DNA from 2 places in the Pseudomonas sp. TH04 genome. Region 1 is predicted to be linked to the other one. Evidence: predicted binding sites of a transcription regulator. Region 1 holds the regulator's gene; the other holds the start of a gene.
The links. Region 1 encodes FliA, which starts transcription of late flagellar genes. Its sites were predicted from a motif close to CTAAAGTTTNNNNNNNNNNNGCCGNTAA; they were not measured.

Region 1 (5,886 bases):
GGCCAGCAGTTCCGGCGTGGCGGCGGTGATCGGTGCACGTTCGCGCACTTCACTGAACATGCCGTTGACCGCATCCAGTGCTTCGAGAATCACGTCCATCAGTTCCGAGTCGACGTGCCGCTCACCCTTGCGCAGGATGTCGAATACGTTCTCGGCGATGTGACAGCACTCCACCAGCTCATGGAGCTGGAGGAAGCCGGCGCCCCCTTTTACAGTGTGAAAACCGCGAAAAATTGCATTGAGCAGGTTCGCATCATCCGGGCGGCTTTCCAGCTCGACCAGTTGTTCGGACAGTTGCTCTAAAATTTCGCCGGCCTCTACAAGGAAATCCTGAAGGATTTCTTCATCGGCGCCGAAGCTCATGTGGGTGCTCCTTAGAAGCCTAAACTGGATAACAGGTCATCTACGTCATCCTGACCTGACATAACGTCTTCACGTTTATCGGCATGAATCTGCGGACCTTCACCCTTGGCGAGATGTTTTTGTGGATCTTTTTCCGAGAGGATCGCTTCGCGGTCATGTTCGATGCCGGCAAAACGATCAACTTGGCCAGCCATGAGCACCAATTTGAGCAAGTTGCTTTCCACTTCGGTGACCAATTGGGTCACGCGCTTGATCACCTGACCGGTGAGGTCCTGGTAATCCTGGGCCAGCAGAATGTCATTGAGGTTGCTGGCAACCGTGCGGTTTTCCTCGTCGCTGCGCGACAGAAAAGCGTCGACGCGCCGCGCCAACTCACGAAACTCCTCAGCCCCCACTTCCCGACGCATGAAACGGCCCCAGTCAACGCTGAGGGCCTGCGCTTCGGTCGCCATGCCATTGACCAGGGGCGTGGCGTTTTCCACCAGGTCCATGGTGCGGTTGGCCGCCGCCTCAGTCAGCCTGACCACATAGGACAGGCGTTCGGTGGCATCGGTGATTTGCGAGATTTCTTCGGCCTGGGGCATGTGCGGGTCAATCTGAAAATTGACGATTGCACTGTGCAGCTCGCGTGTGAGCTTGCCCACTTCCTGGTACAGGCCGCGGTCACGGGTCTGGTTAAGCTCATGGATCAACTGCACCGCGTCGCCGAACTGGCCTCTTTCAAGGCTTTCGACCAACTGGTGAGCATGCTTTTTCAGGGTCGACTCAAAGTCAGCCTGCGATGATTCTTTATGCTCCATAGCTCCCCCGTGGTGGCATCAGCCGTGGATGCGTTCGAAGATTTTTTCGATCTTCTCTTTCAAGGCCAACGCAGTGAATGGCTTAACCACGTAACCGTTAACCCCGGCTTGGGCGGCTTCGATGATCTGTTCACGCTTGGCTTCGGCGGTCACCATCAGCACAGGCAGGCTGCGCAGTTTTTCATCGGCGCGCACGTGACGCAGCAAGTCGATGCCGGTCATGCCCGGCATGTTCCAGTCGGTTACCAGAAAGTCGATGCTCCCGCTGTTGAGGATCGGAATCGCCGTCAGGCCGTCATCCGCCTCGACCGTGTTGGTGAACCCAAGGTCACGCAACAGGTTTTTTATGATCCGCCGCATCGTTGAGAAGTCATCAACGATGAGGATTTTCATGTTCTTGTCCAATTCGACCTCCAAGCAGTCTTAAACGCGCCCAGCACCTGGACGCGCCATTTCAATCAACAGGCGTTACACAAAAAGGACTGCCAGGGGTACCACGGAACGAACCCGCGAAAGGCTCTTCACCCTTCGCCTAATTGCGCTGCAGTATCCCCACACTGCCTGTCAGCGCGCGCGCCACTCTCCCAATCGCCCCCGCAAGCGGGCTGCGCACTGGCTATGCAGCTGGCTGACACGCGATTCGCTGACCCCCAGGACCTCACCGATTTCCTTGAGGTTCAGCTCTTCGTCGTAGTACAGCGCCAACACCAGTCGCTCACGCTCAGGCAAATTGGCAATCGCTTCCGCCAACGCACCCTGGAAACGTTCATCTTCCAGGTCGCGCGACGGTTCGAGATGTGCACTCGCGCCGTCCTCGTGCAGCCCTTCGTGTTCGCCGTCCTGCAACAGGTCGTCGAAACTGAACAGGCGGCTGCCCAAGGTATCGTTCAAAATCCCGTAGTAATCGTCGAGACTCAATTGGAGTTCGGCCGCAACTTCATGATCTTTAGCGTCACGACCGGTTTTTGCTTCAATTGCACGAATTGCGTCACTGACCATTCGCGTGTTGCGGTGTACCGAACGCGGCGCCCAATCCCCTTTACGCACTTCATCGAGCATCGCACCACGGATACGGATACCCGCGTACGTCTCGAAACTCGCACCTTTGCTCGCGTCGTATTTGGTCGACACTTCGAGCAGGCCGATCATACCGGCCTGGATAAGGTCTTCAACCTGCACACTGGCAGGCAGGCGCGCCAGCAAGTGATAGGCAATGCGCTTGACCAGGGGCGCATAGCGCTCGATCAATTCGCCCTGGCTGTCACGCGCCGAGTTTTTGTAAAGGTTATAGCCGCTGGCTGTCATAGCACCGGTCCTGCGCTCGTCTGATGCACCAATCGCTCGACGAAAAACTCCAGATGCCCACGCGGGTTGGCGGGCAACGGCCAAGTATCGACCTTCTGGGCAATTGCCTTGAACGCCAATGCGCACTTCGAACGAGGGAATGCTTCATAGACTGCACGCTGCTTTTGCACAGCCTTGCGCACACACTCGTCATAGGGAACTGCGCCGACGTATTGTAAGGCGACATCGAGGAAACGATCCGTGACCTTGGTCAACTTGGCGAACAGGTTTCGCCCTTCCTGCGGGCTTTGGGCCATGTTGGCCAGCACCCGGAAGCGGTTCATGCCGTAGTCACGATTGAGCAGTTTGATCAGGGCGTAGGCGTCGGTGATGGAGGTGGGCTCATCGCAGACCACCAGCAGCACTTCCTGGGCGGCGCGCACGAAGCTGACCACGGACTCGCCGATCCCGGCGGCGGTGTCGATCACCAGCACGTCGAGGTTGTCGCCGATGTCACTGAACGCCTGGATCAAGCCGGCGTGCTGCGCCGGGCTCAGATGCACCATGCTCTGGGTGCCCGAGGCCGCCGGCACGATGCGAATGCCACCGGGGCCTTGCAGCAGCACATCGCGCAGCTCGCAGCGGCCCTCGATCACATCGGCAAGGGTGTGTTTGGGTGTCAGCCCCAGCAGAACGTCGACGTTCGCCAGCCCCAGGTCAGCATCCAGCAGCATGACGCGACGGCCAAGCTCTGCCAGGGCCAGGGACAAATTCACTGACACGTTAGTTTTTCCGACGCCACCTTTGCCGCCGGTCACCGCGATCACCTGTACGGGATGCATGCTGCCCATTTTATTTCTTTACCTTGTCTTGCTTAGACGCAGGCTACATGGCTTGGCCGCGTGAATCGCTTGCAGACCATCGATGTAGATACTTTTCACGGTGTTCATCCTGCCCTTCAACCCACCCGTTTTGCGGGGTTGTGGTAAAGGTCGGCGAACATGTCGGCCATCGCTTCCTCGCTAGGCTCTTCTTGCATTTGCACGCTGACAGCACGGCTGACCAACTGATGACGGCGCGGCAGATGTAAATCATCCGGGATCCGCGGCCCGTCGGTCAGGTAGGCAACCGGTAATTCATGACTGATAGCCAGGCTCAACACTTCACCCAGGCTCGCAGTTTCGTCGAGCTTGGTCAGAATGCAACCCGCCAGGCCGCAACGTTTGTAGCTGTGGTAGGCAGCGGTAAGAACCTGTTTCTGGCTGGTGGTTGCAAGCACCAGGTAATTTTTTGACTTGATGCCACGTCCCGCCAGGCTTTCCAACTGCATGCGCAATGCCGGGTCACTGGCTTGCAGGCCAGCCGTGTCGATCAGCACCACGCGCTTGCGCAGCAACGGGTCGAGCGCATTGGCCAGGGACTGGCCTGCGTCGACGTGGGTCACCGACACGTTGAGGATACGGCCCAGGGTCTTAAGCTGTTCCTGAGCGCCAATACGGTAGCTGTCCATGCTCACCAGCGCGATATTCTGCGCGCCGTACTTGAGCACATAACGCGCGGCCAGCTTGGCCAGGGTGGTGGTCTTGCCCATGCCGGCCGGGCCGACCATGGCGATCACACCGCCCTCTTCCAGCGGTTCGATTTCCGGGGTGGCGATCATGCGTGCCAGGTGCGCCAGCAACATGCGCCAGGCCTGGCGAGGTTCTTCGACTTCAGCGGTCAGTGCCAACAGGTCGCGGGACAACGGGCCGGACAGGCCGATACGTTGCAGGCGACGCCACAGGTTGGCCTGGTGCGGTTTGCTGCCTTGCAGTTGGTTCCAGGCCAGCGAGCCCAGCTGCACTTCGAGCAGCTCACGCAGGCCATTGAGTTCAAAGCGCATCGAATCAAACACGCGCTGGTCAACTGCAGCAGCCGGGGCTGGCGCGGCAGGACGCGGCGGTTCTTTGAACGTCGGCTCAACCAGCGGTTCGGCGGCGGTCAGCGGCAGGCCGGCGAACAACTGGCGACTGTTGCTGGAGTCGCTGTCGCCACGCATGCTCAGCTCAGCCTGGGCCGAGACAATCCGCGAAGCGGTCTTGCGCAGCTCGTCCTCAAGTTCCATGTTCGGTACGCGCGGCGCCAGCGCCGAGGGGGTGTAATCCAGGGCAGCCGTCAGCTCGACGCCGCCGGCAATACGACGGTTTCCGATAATCGCGGCATCGGCGCCCAGCTCATCACGTACCAGTTTCATGGCCTGACGCATATCGGCGGCGAAAAAACGCTTAACTTGCATATCCCACTACCTCAGCCGTTGGGCCCTACTGTCGCGACAATAGTCACTTGCTTGTTGTCAGGAATTTCCTGATAAGCCAAAACGTGCAAATTCGGCACTGCCAGACGTCCAAACCGCGACAACATCGCTCGGACCGGGCCCGCCACCAGCAGAATCACCGGGTGACCCGCCATTTCCTGACGCTGTGCGGCTTCGATCAACGAACGCTGCAGTTTTTCAGCCATGCTTGGCTCCAGCAGAACGCCCTCTTCCTGGCCTTGTCCTGCCTTCTGAATACTATTGAGCAATATTTGTTCCAACCTTGGCTCCAAGGTGATAACAGGCAGCTCAGACTCAACCCCTACAATGCTTTGCACGATTGCACGGGACAACCCGACGCGCACCGCGGCCACCAAAGCGGCAGTATCTTGACTCTTGGCGGCATTGTTTGCGATGGCCTCGGCGATGCTGCGAATGTCGCGCACCGGCACCTGTTCGGCGAGCAATGCCTGCAACACCTTGAGCAACTGCGACAGCGACAGCACGCCGGGCACCAGCTCTTCGGCCAATTTTGGCGAGGCTTTGGCCAGCAAACCCATCAATTGCTGGACTTCCTCGTGGCCGATCAGCTCGTGGGAGTGCTTGTAGAGGATCTGGTTAAGGTGGGTAGCGACCACGGTGCTGGCGTCGACCACGGTGTAACCTAACGACTGCGCCTGGCTGCGCTGGCTGACTTCGATCCACACCGCTTCCAGGCCAAAAGCCGGATCTTTGGCGGTTATGCCGTTGAGCGTGCCGAAGACCTGGCCGGGGTTGATCGCCAGTTCGCGGTCGGGGTAAATCTCCGCTTCAGCGAGGATCACACCCATCAGCGTCAGGCGATAGGCGCTGGGCGCCAGGTCGAGGTTGTCGCGGATATGCACGGTGGGCATCAGGAAGCCCAGGTCCTGGGACAGCTTCTTGCGCACACCCTTGATCCGCGCGAGCAGTTGGCCACCCTGGTTACGGTCGACCAGCGGGATCAGGCGGTAGCCGACTTCCAGGCCGATCATGTCGATCGGGGTCACGTCATCCCAGCCAAGCTCCTTGGTTTCCTGGGCGCGGGCCGGCGACGGCAACAGCTCCTGCTGGCGCGCGATTTCCTGCTGGGCCTGGACCTTGACCTGGTTTTGCTTGCGCCAGAAC
Region 2 (5,886 bases), 420 kb from region 1:
TGCCTTCATCCACCAGCTTGCGCAGGTAATCCAGGGCCTGGCGACCATCGTTGAGCGCCACCACTTCAACACCGACGGTTTGCAGGCAGCGGCTCACCTGTTTGCGTGCCACCGAGGAGTCATCCACCGTGAGCACACGCAGGGAAATCGCCTTGTGCGCGGTCTCGGCGTCCACGACACCCACCGAAATCGATTCCGAGGTAGGGGCCACTTCGGCGAGGATCTTCTCCACGTCGATAATTTCCACCAACTGGTTATCGACCCGCGTCACCGCCGTGAGGTAGTGATCGCGCCCGGTGCCCTTGGGTGGCGGATGGATCTCCTCCCAGTTCATGTTGACGATGCGCTCCACCGAGCGCACCAGGAAACCCTGGGTCTTGGTGTTGTACTCGGTGATGATCACGAACGGGTTCTCGCGGTCCTGCAGACCGGCGGAACTCGTGGCCAGGGCCAAGTCAAGAATCGGTATGGTCGCGCCACGAATGTTGGCCACGCCGCAGACCACAGGGCTGGATTTGGGCATTATGGTGAGCTTGGGGCACTGCAACACTTCCCGCACTTTAAACACATTGATGCCGTACAGCTGTTTGCCATCCAGGCGGAAAAGCAACAACTCCAGGCGATTCTGCCCTACCAGCTGTGTGCGCTGGTTTACTGAATCCATTACTCCTGCCATGCCCAGACTCCTACGCTAAAACCTTTGGGGGTACGACGCGTACCCAACACTAAACGGCACGAGCTTTGCTATTTATTGATTTATGAACCTTATAACGACAGTTTCCCGACGCCTTCGCCTCCCACGGTATAGCAGATTGCTCTGCGTCTCGATGGCACTGCTCGCCTTGGGCTCGGGCGTCACGGCACGTGCAGATAACGTCACCTTGCCTGATCTCCTTATCGGCGTCACTCAAGGCTTTCTTGAGTTCACTGTAGAAGATTATCTGGCGACCACACAGACACCTGGGCGTTATGAAATCCAAGTCAACCCGTTAGACCCGCGCCTGCGCATGCCAATGTGCGACAAGGAATTGACGGCCTCACTGGAAAGCCCCGCCCAGCCCATCGGCCGCGTGACGGTAAAGGTGCGCTGCGAAGGTGCATCGCCCTGGACCGTGTTCGTGCCGGCACAGGTCAAACTGTTTCGCGATGTCGTGGTGGTCACTCGCCCGCTCAAACGCACGGGTATCATCGGTTTTGAAGACGTCGCCCTGCGCGAACGGGATATCAGCCTGATCAATCAGGGCTACCTCACCTCGCTGGATCAGGCGGTCGGGCAAAAACTGACCCGACCAATGGTGACCGATCAGGTCATCACATTGGTCCACCTGGAACAGGCTGAAGTGATTCGCAAGGGCGACCAGGTGGTGATTTCCGCCAGCAGTGGCGGGCTGACCGTCAAGATGCCGGGCGAGGCGCTGTCCAACGGCGGCATGAGCGAACAGATTCGAGTCAAGAACCTCAATTCCAACCGTGTCATCAAGGCGCAGGTGACTGCACCAGGCCAAGTTGAGGTGGCGTTATAGATCACTGGTATCAAACGCCAGCTTTTCCTACACTGTGCGTTGGATGTCGGCCTGTGCAGGTTTATTGTCAATCGAACCTAAAGTTTGTTCGGGTATGGCCGAAAACATGGCAAGCGTCCAAATACCCAGAGGTTTTTTTATCATGGTCATTGATTTCAGTCGTTTGAATAACACCCCGGCTTTGCCCGGCAATACGCGCACCAGTGGTGCCAAGGACAGCGTAGAGGCCAAAGCCCAGCCCCTGCCCGCCAAGGCAGAACAGGCCGGCGCCAGCCAGAGTGGGGAATCGGTACACCTGAGCAATGAGGCTCAACAGTTGCAGAAGGTCACTGACTCGCTGCGCGATCAACCCGTTGTCAATAAAGCCCGCGTGGCCGAATTGAAGCAGGCGGTCGCCGATGGCAGCTATAAAGTCGACAGCAACCGTGTAGCCAGCAAGCTGCTTAACTTCGAAGCCGAGCGCTAGGCAAAGGCCTGCGCAGGGCTTTTGGACGCTTAAACCCCAAGGCCAGCCATGCACCACGACGAACATTTGCTCCAACTGATCATTGATGATCTGGCGCCGACGCAACAGTTGCTCGAGCTGCTCAAAGAAGAATCCCTGGCCCTGTACGGCCGGGACATGCGCTTGCTGGAAGAAATTCTGGCGCGCAAGCAGTCGCTGATCGTGCTGCTGGAGCAGCATGGCAAGAAGCGCAGCGAAATTCTCATCAGCCTTGGCCTGCCGGCTGATCACGACGGCCTCGCACAACTGGCCAGCCATTCTTCGGTTGGCGATCAGTTGCTGGCGCAGAGCACCGCACTCAATCAGTTACTCGCCCAGTGCCAGGAAGCCAACCTGCTCAATGGCCAGTCGATCCAGCTTCAGCAAGCTACGACCGCCAACCAGCTGCGTATACTTCACGGTGGAGAACCTCCGGCGCTTTATAACGCCCAAGGTTCCACCTCACGTCTGGTCAAGCCAAGCACCCGCAGCCAAGCCTGACGCCGGTTTACAGCGCGCCCTATCCAAGGCGCGCAACATGCTGGCAAAATGCCGGTTCTTGCGTGTAGTCGTATTTTGTCTGGAGATGGAAGAACCGTGTTCAACGCCCTTAATGCGGAAGATGCTCCGCAGCCACCCAAGGTGCTCACCACGCCTCTGGAAATCGCCAGCACATTACGGATGCTGCAAGAGAGTCATGATCCGCTGATCATCACCTTCCACGAACGCAGTCAGCGCTTCCAGAGCTACCTGGTGGCCGTTGACCGGGACAGCAAGACACTGGCGCTGGACGAAATGATCCCCCGTGACGGTGAACGTTATCTCGAGAATGGTGAGCCGTTCCGTATCGAAGGCTTCCATGAAGGTGTGCGCGTCGCTTGGGAAAGCAACGGCACGCTGACCATCAGCGAAAAAGACGGCCATCGCATCTACACCGGCAGCATGCCTGCCGAGGTGGTCTACCATCAGCGCCGCAATGCCTTCCGGGCCGCGTTGAAGCTGGCGCAACTGGTCAACATCGAACTGGGTGGCGAAAAACTCAAGGCGCCCATCAGCGGCAAGTTGCTGGATATATCCGCCACTGGCTGCAAGTTGCGCTTTGAAGGGGATATTTCCGAACGCCTGCAGCTGGGTCAGGTCTATGACCGCTTTATCGCCGCCCTGCCCTTCGGCAGCATGACCACTTCCGTCGAACTGCGTTACCTGCACTTCGAAGACAAGATCAACACCACCTTCGCCGGCGTGCGCTTCCACAACATGAGCGGGCTGGTGCAGCGCCAGGTGGAACGTTTTGTGTACCAGCTACAGCGCGAAGCGCGGCGGTTCGACAAGGACGACGATTTTTAAGCCTTAACGATCGCGGCAAAAAAAACGGGCAGATCCTGATGGGATCTGCCCGTTTTTGCTATCAGGGGCGCGCCCTGCTCAGATCGTGAGGATGGTCGTCTGGGCCCAGCGGCTCCGGCGGCCCTTCGAACGCCGGTTCATCGGCTGGCGACTGCGGATCCGCTTCAGGCTCCGGTTCCGGGTCAGGCACCACGGTCTGCATCTGCTCCTGCACCACCGCCTCGTCCACGCGAGGGTCCAGGCACGCGACCAGCGGCGAGCTGGACATGCTGTCGGGCATCGCCACGTGGTGCAGTGGCGCATCATCCACCTGATGCAGGTTGGTCACCGCTTTCGGCCGGATACGCCAGACCAGAATCAACGCACACAGACTGAAAAACGCATACAGCATGTGGCTGCCGAACAGCTTCATGACCACACCGGCCAAGAGTGGCCCGACACTCGCACCAACCCCGTAAGTCACCAGCAACATGGCCGTCAGCGACACTCGGCGATCACCCTCAACATGGTCGTTGGAAAACGCTACCGCCAGCGGGTACAGGCAGAATTGCACCAGCGAACACAAGAACCCAGCCACGAACAGCACTTCCAAAGGCACGTGGGTCATCACCGCCAACGGCAACGCCGCCACCGCCAGACACAAGGCAAAGCAGCGAATCAACAAGGCCCGGTCATATCGGTCCGACAACCAGCCCAACGGCCATTGCACCAGCAGACCGGCGAAAATGCAGCTACCCATAAACAGACCGACCTGCTCAGTGGTCAGCCCCTGCTGTGAGGCGTAGAGCGGCGCCAAACCGTAGAACGAACCCACGATCAACCCCGCGCCCAAAACCGTACTGAGCGACTGTGGCACCCGCTTGATAAAGAAGCGCGGCTCCATCGGGGCGGGATGCAGGGGCGCTGGGTGAATCCGTCGCGTCATGGCCACGGGCACCAGGCACAACGCAAAGCACAAAGCGACCAGCATCAGCAATTCAAGACCGAGCTCGGGGTGCATCACCAGGATCAACTGACCCAACACCAACCCCAGGTAGGACGCGATCATATAGCCGCTGAACACCACGCCTCGCTGCTTGGCATCCGCCTGCTCGTTGAGCCAGCTTTCGATGACCATGTATTGGCACATCATGCCCAGACCCACAATCATCCGCAGCACGATCCAGGCCGGCAGCCAGTTGATCAGGCCATGCCCGAGCACCGCCGCACCGACAATCCCGGCGCAGGTGGCATATGCACGAATGTGCCCGACCCGGGCGATCAGGCGGTGACCGATCTTGCCACCCAGCACCAGGCCAAAGTAGTTGGCTGCCATAAGCGCACCCACCCATAAGCTGTCGACATGGTCGGCCGCCAGGCGCAAGGCGAGGTAAGTACTGAGCAGGCCGGACCCGATCAACATCATCAAGGAGGCGAAATAAAGGGCTCGAAAAGATTTCCAGATTTGGCGCATCGGCGTTCCGAGCGGCTCCTTGCAGTGAGGGACAGGGCTATCGGAATGATAGTCCGGTGTTACCAGGCCCGGACAGGCGATAAAGGCTGTTTTCCGGGAATATTTTGCTTAATAGCTCAGACGCTGCCTGGCCGGTTGCAAGGTACAAAGGTTGCGATAAATAACCACGCACCTGCTGTGAACGCTGATCACCGGCAAGGTTCGACCGGTGTTCGTCAAGCACGCACAAAAAAGCCCCGCCAGAGCAATCTGCGCGGGACTTTTTAGAGGAGCCACGAATCTGGCGCCCCACGGCCGGTTCGATTCCTTGTCTTGGTCACCCCTTTATAGCCAACGAGTCTAGTCACCAAGGCGCGCATTCGTGAAAGACGGCTAGCCTCGTAATCGAGTAGCGATGGCAGGGATATCGCTACTCGTTCTGCTAGCAATGACTAAAGGAAATACCTCCCATGGACGGCTCCGCGATCACAACGTTTCAGATTATGAGCGTTGTCCTGCGTTTTGCTTGGCGACCATGAGAAAACGGCTCAGAACCAACCCCGCGTGATGCGCCGGGCGGGTGCTGGTTCGTGCACCTACAGCAATGCTCATGCTGTCGTCATTTCGTCTTGGAAGAGGCGAGATATGACGATTAAGAAACACCCAAACTTATGAAAGGAAAATAGCGTGCCTTATCTCGTCGAGTTTCATAACAGAGCAGGTTTCGCCTCAAGCTTCAGGGTCGAATGGGACGGCGGCGAATGCCCTCCCGATAGAACCGAGATGACCACCGCCGGTGGCGTTGCGAAGGTCAACCTTCGTGAGCAAAATGTTCCCGAGGGCGCCTCCTGCTGGGCGAGAGCCTACGTTCAGGGCGGGCCAAACCACGACTCGGGCGACAACTTCACCTACAGAAGCGCCGATACTTCTGTCGCGTCTTACTCAATCACCGGCACCACGCTCAACTCCTCCTTCGAGTTGGACATCAACGACTGAGCACGCAGCTCCGTCACGATGGGTGACGGGGCGTTTGCTGCGTCGCCTCCGGACCACCGACCGGCAGGCGTTGATGAGGCTGCTCAAGGGGCTTGCTTAAAACG

Region 2: the regulator FliA is predicted to act here: its motif matches at 1,601-1,628, upstream of flgM (flagellar biosynthesis anti-sigma factor FlgM).

The regions. Positions count from the first base shown of each region.
Region 1 covers NZ_JAEKEA010000001.1:5,482,582-5,488,467, reverse strand. Annotated here, with positions in the region: gene JFT85_RS24720 (chemotaxis protein CheA) at 1-363, opposite strand, end outside; gene JFT85_RS24715 (protein phosphatase CheZ) at 375-1,163, opposite strand; gene JFT85_RS24710 (chemotaxis response regulator CheY) at 1,182-1,556, opposite strand; gene fliA (RNA polymerase sigma factor FliA) at 1,728-2,468, opposite strand; gene fleN (flagellar synthesis regulator FleN) at 2,465-3,298, opposite strand; gene flhF (flagellar biosynthesis protein FlhF) at 3,406-4,722, opposite strand; gene flhA (flagellar biosynthesis protein FlhA) at 4,734-5,886, opposite strand, start outside.
Region 2 covers NZ_JAEKEA010000001.1:5,067,238-5,073,123, reverse strand. Annotated here, with positions in the region: gene JFT85_RS22880 (chemotaxis protein CheV) at 1-676, opposite strand, end outside; gene flgA (flagellar basal body P-ring formation chaperone FlgA) at 759-1,523, shown strand; gene flgM (flagellar biosynthesis anti-sigma factor FlgM) at 1,666-1,989, shown strand; gene JFT85_RS22865 (flagella synthesis protein FlgN) at 2,038-2,508, shown strand; gene JFT85_RS22860 (flagellar brake protein) at 2,605-3,354, shown strand; gene JFT85_RS22855 (MFS transporter) at 3,416-4,807, opposite strand; gene JFT85_RS22850 (hypothetical protein) at 5,474-5,782, shown strand.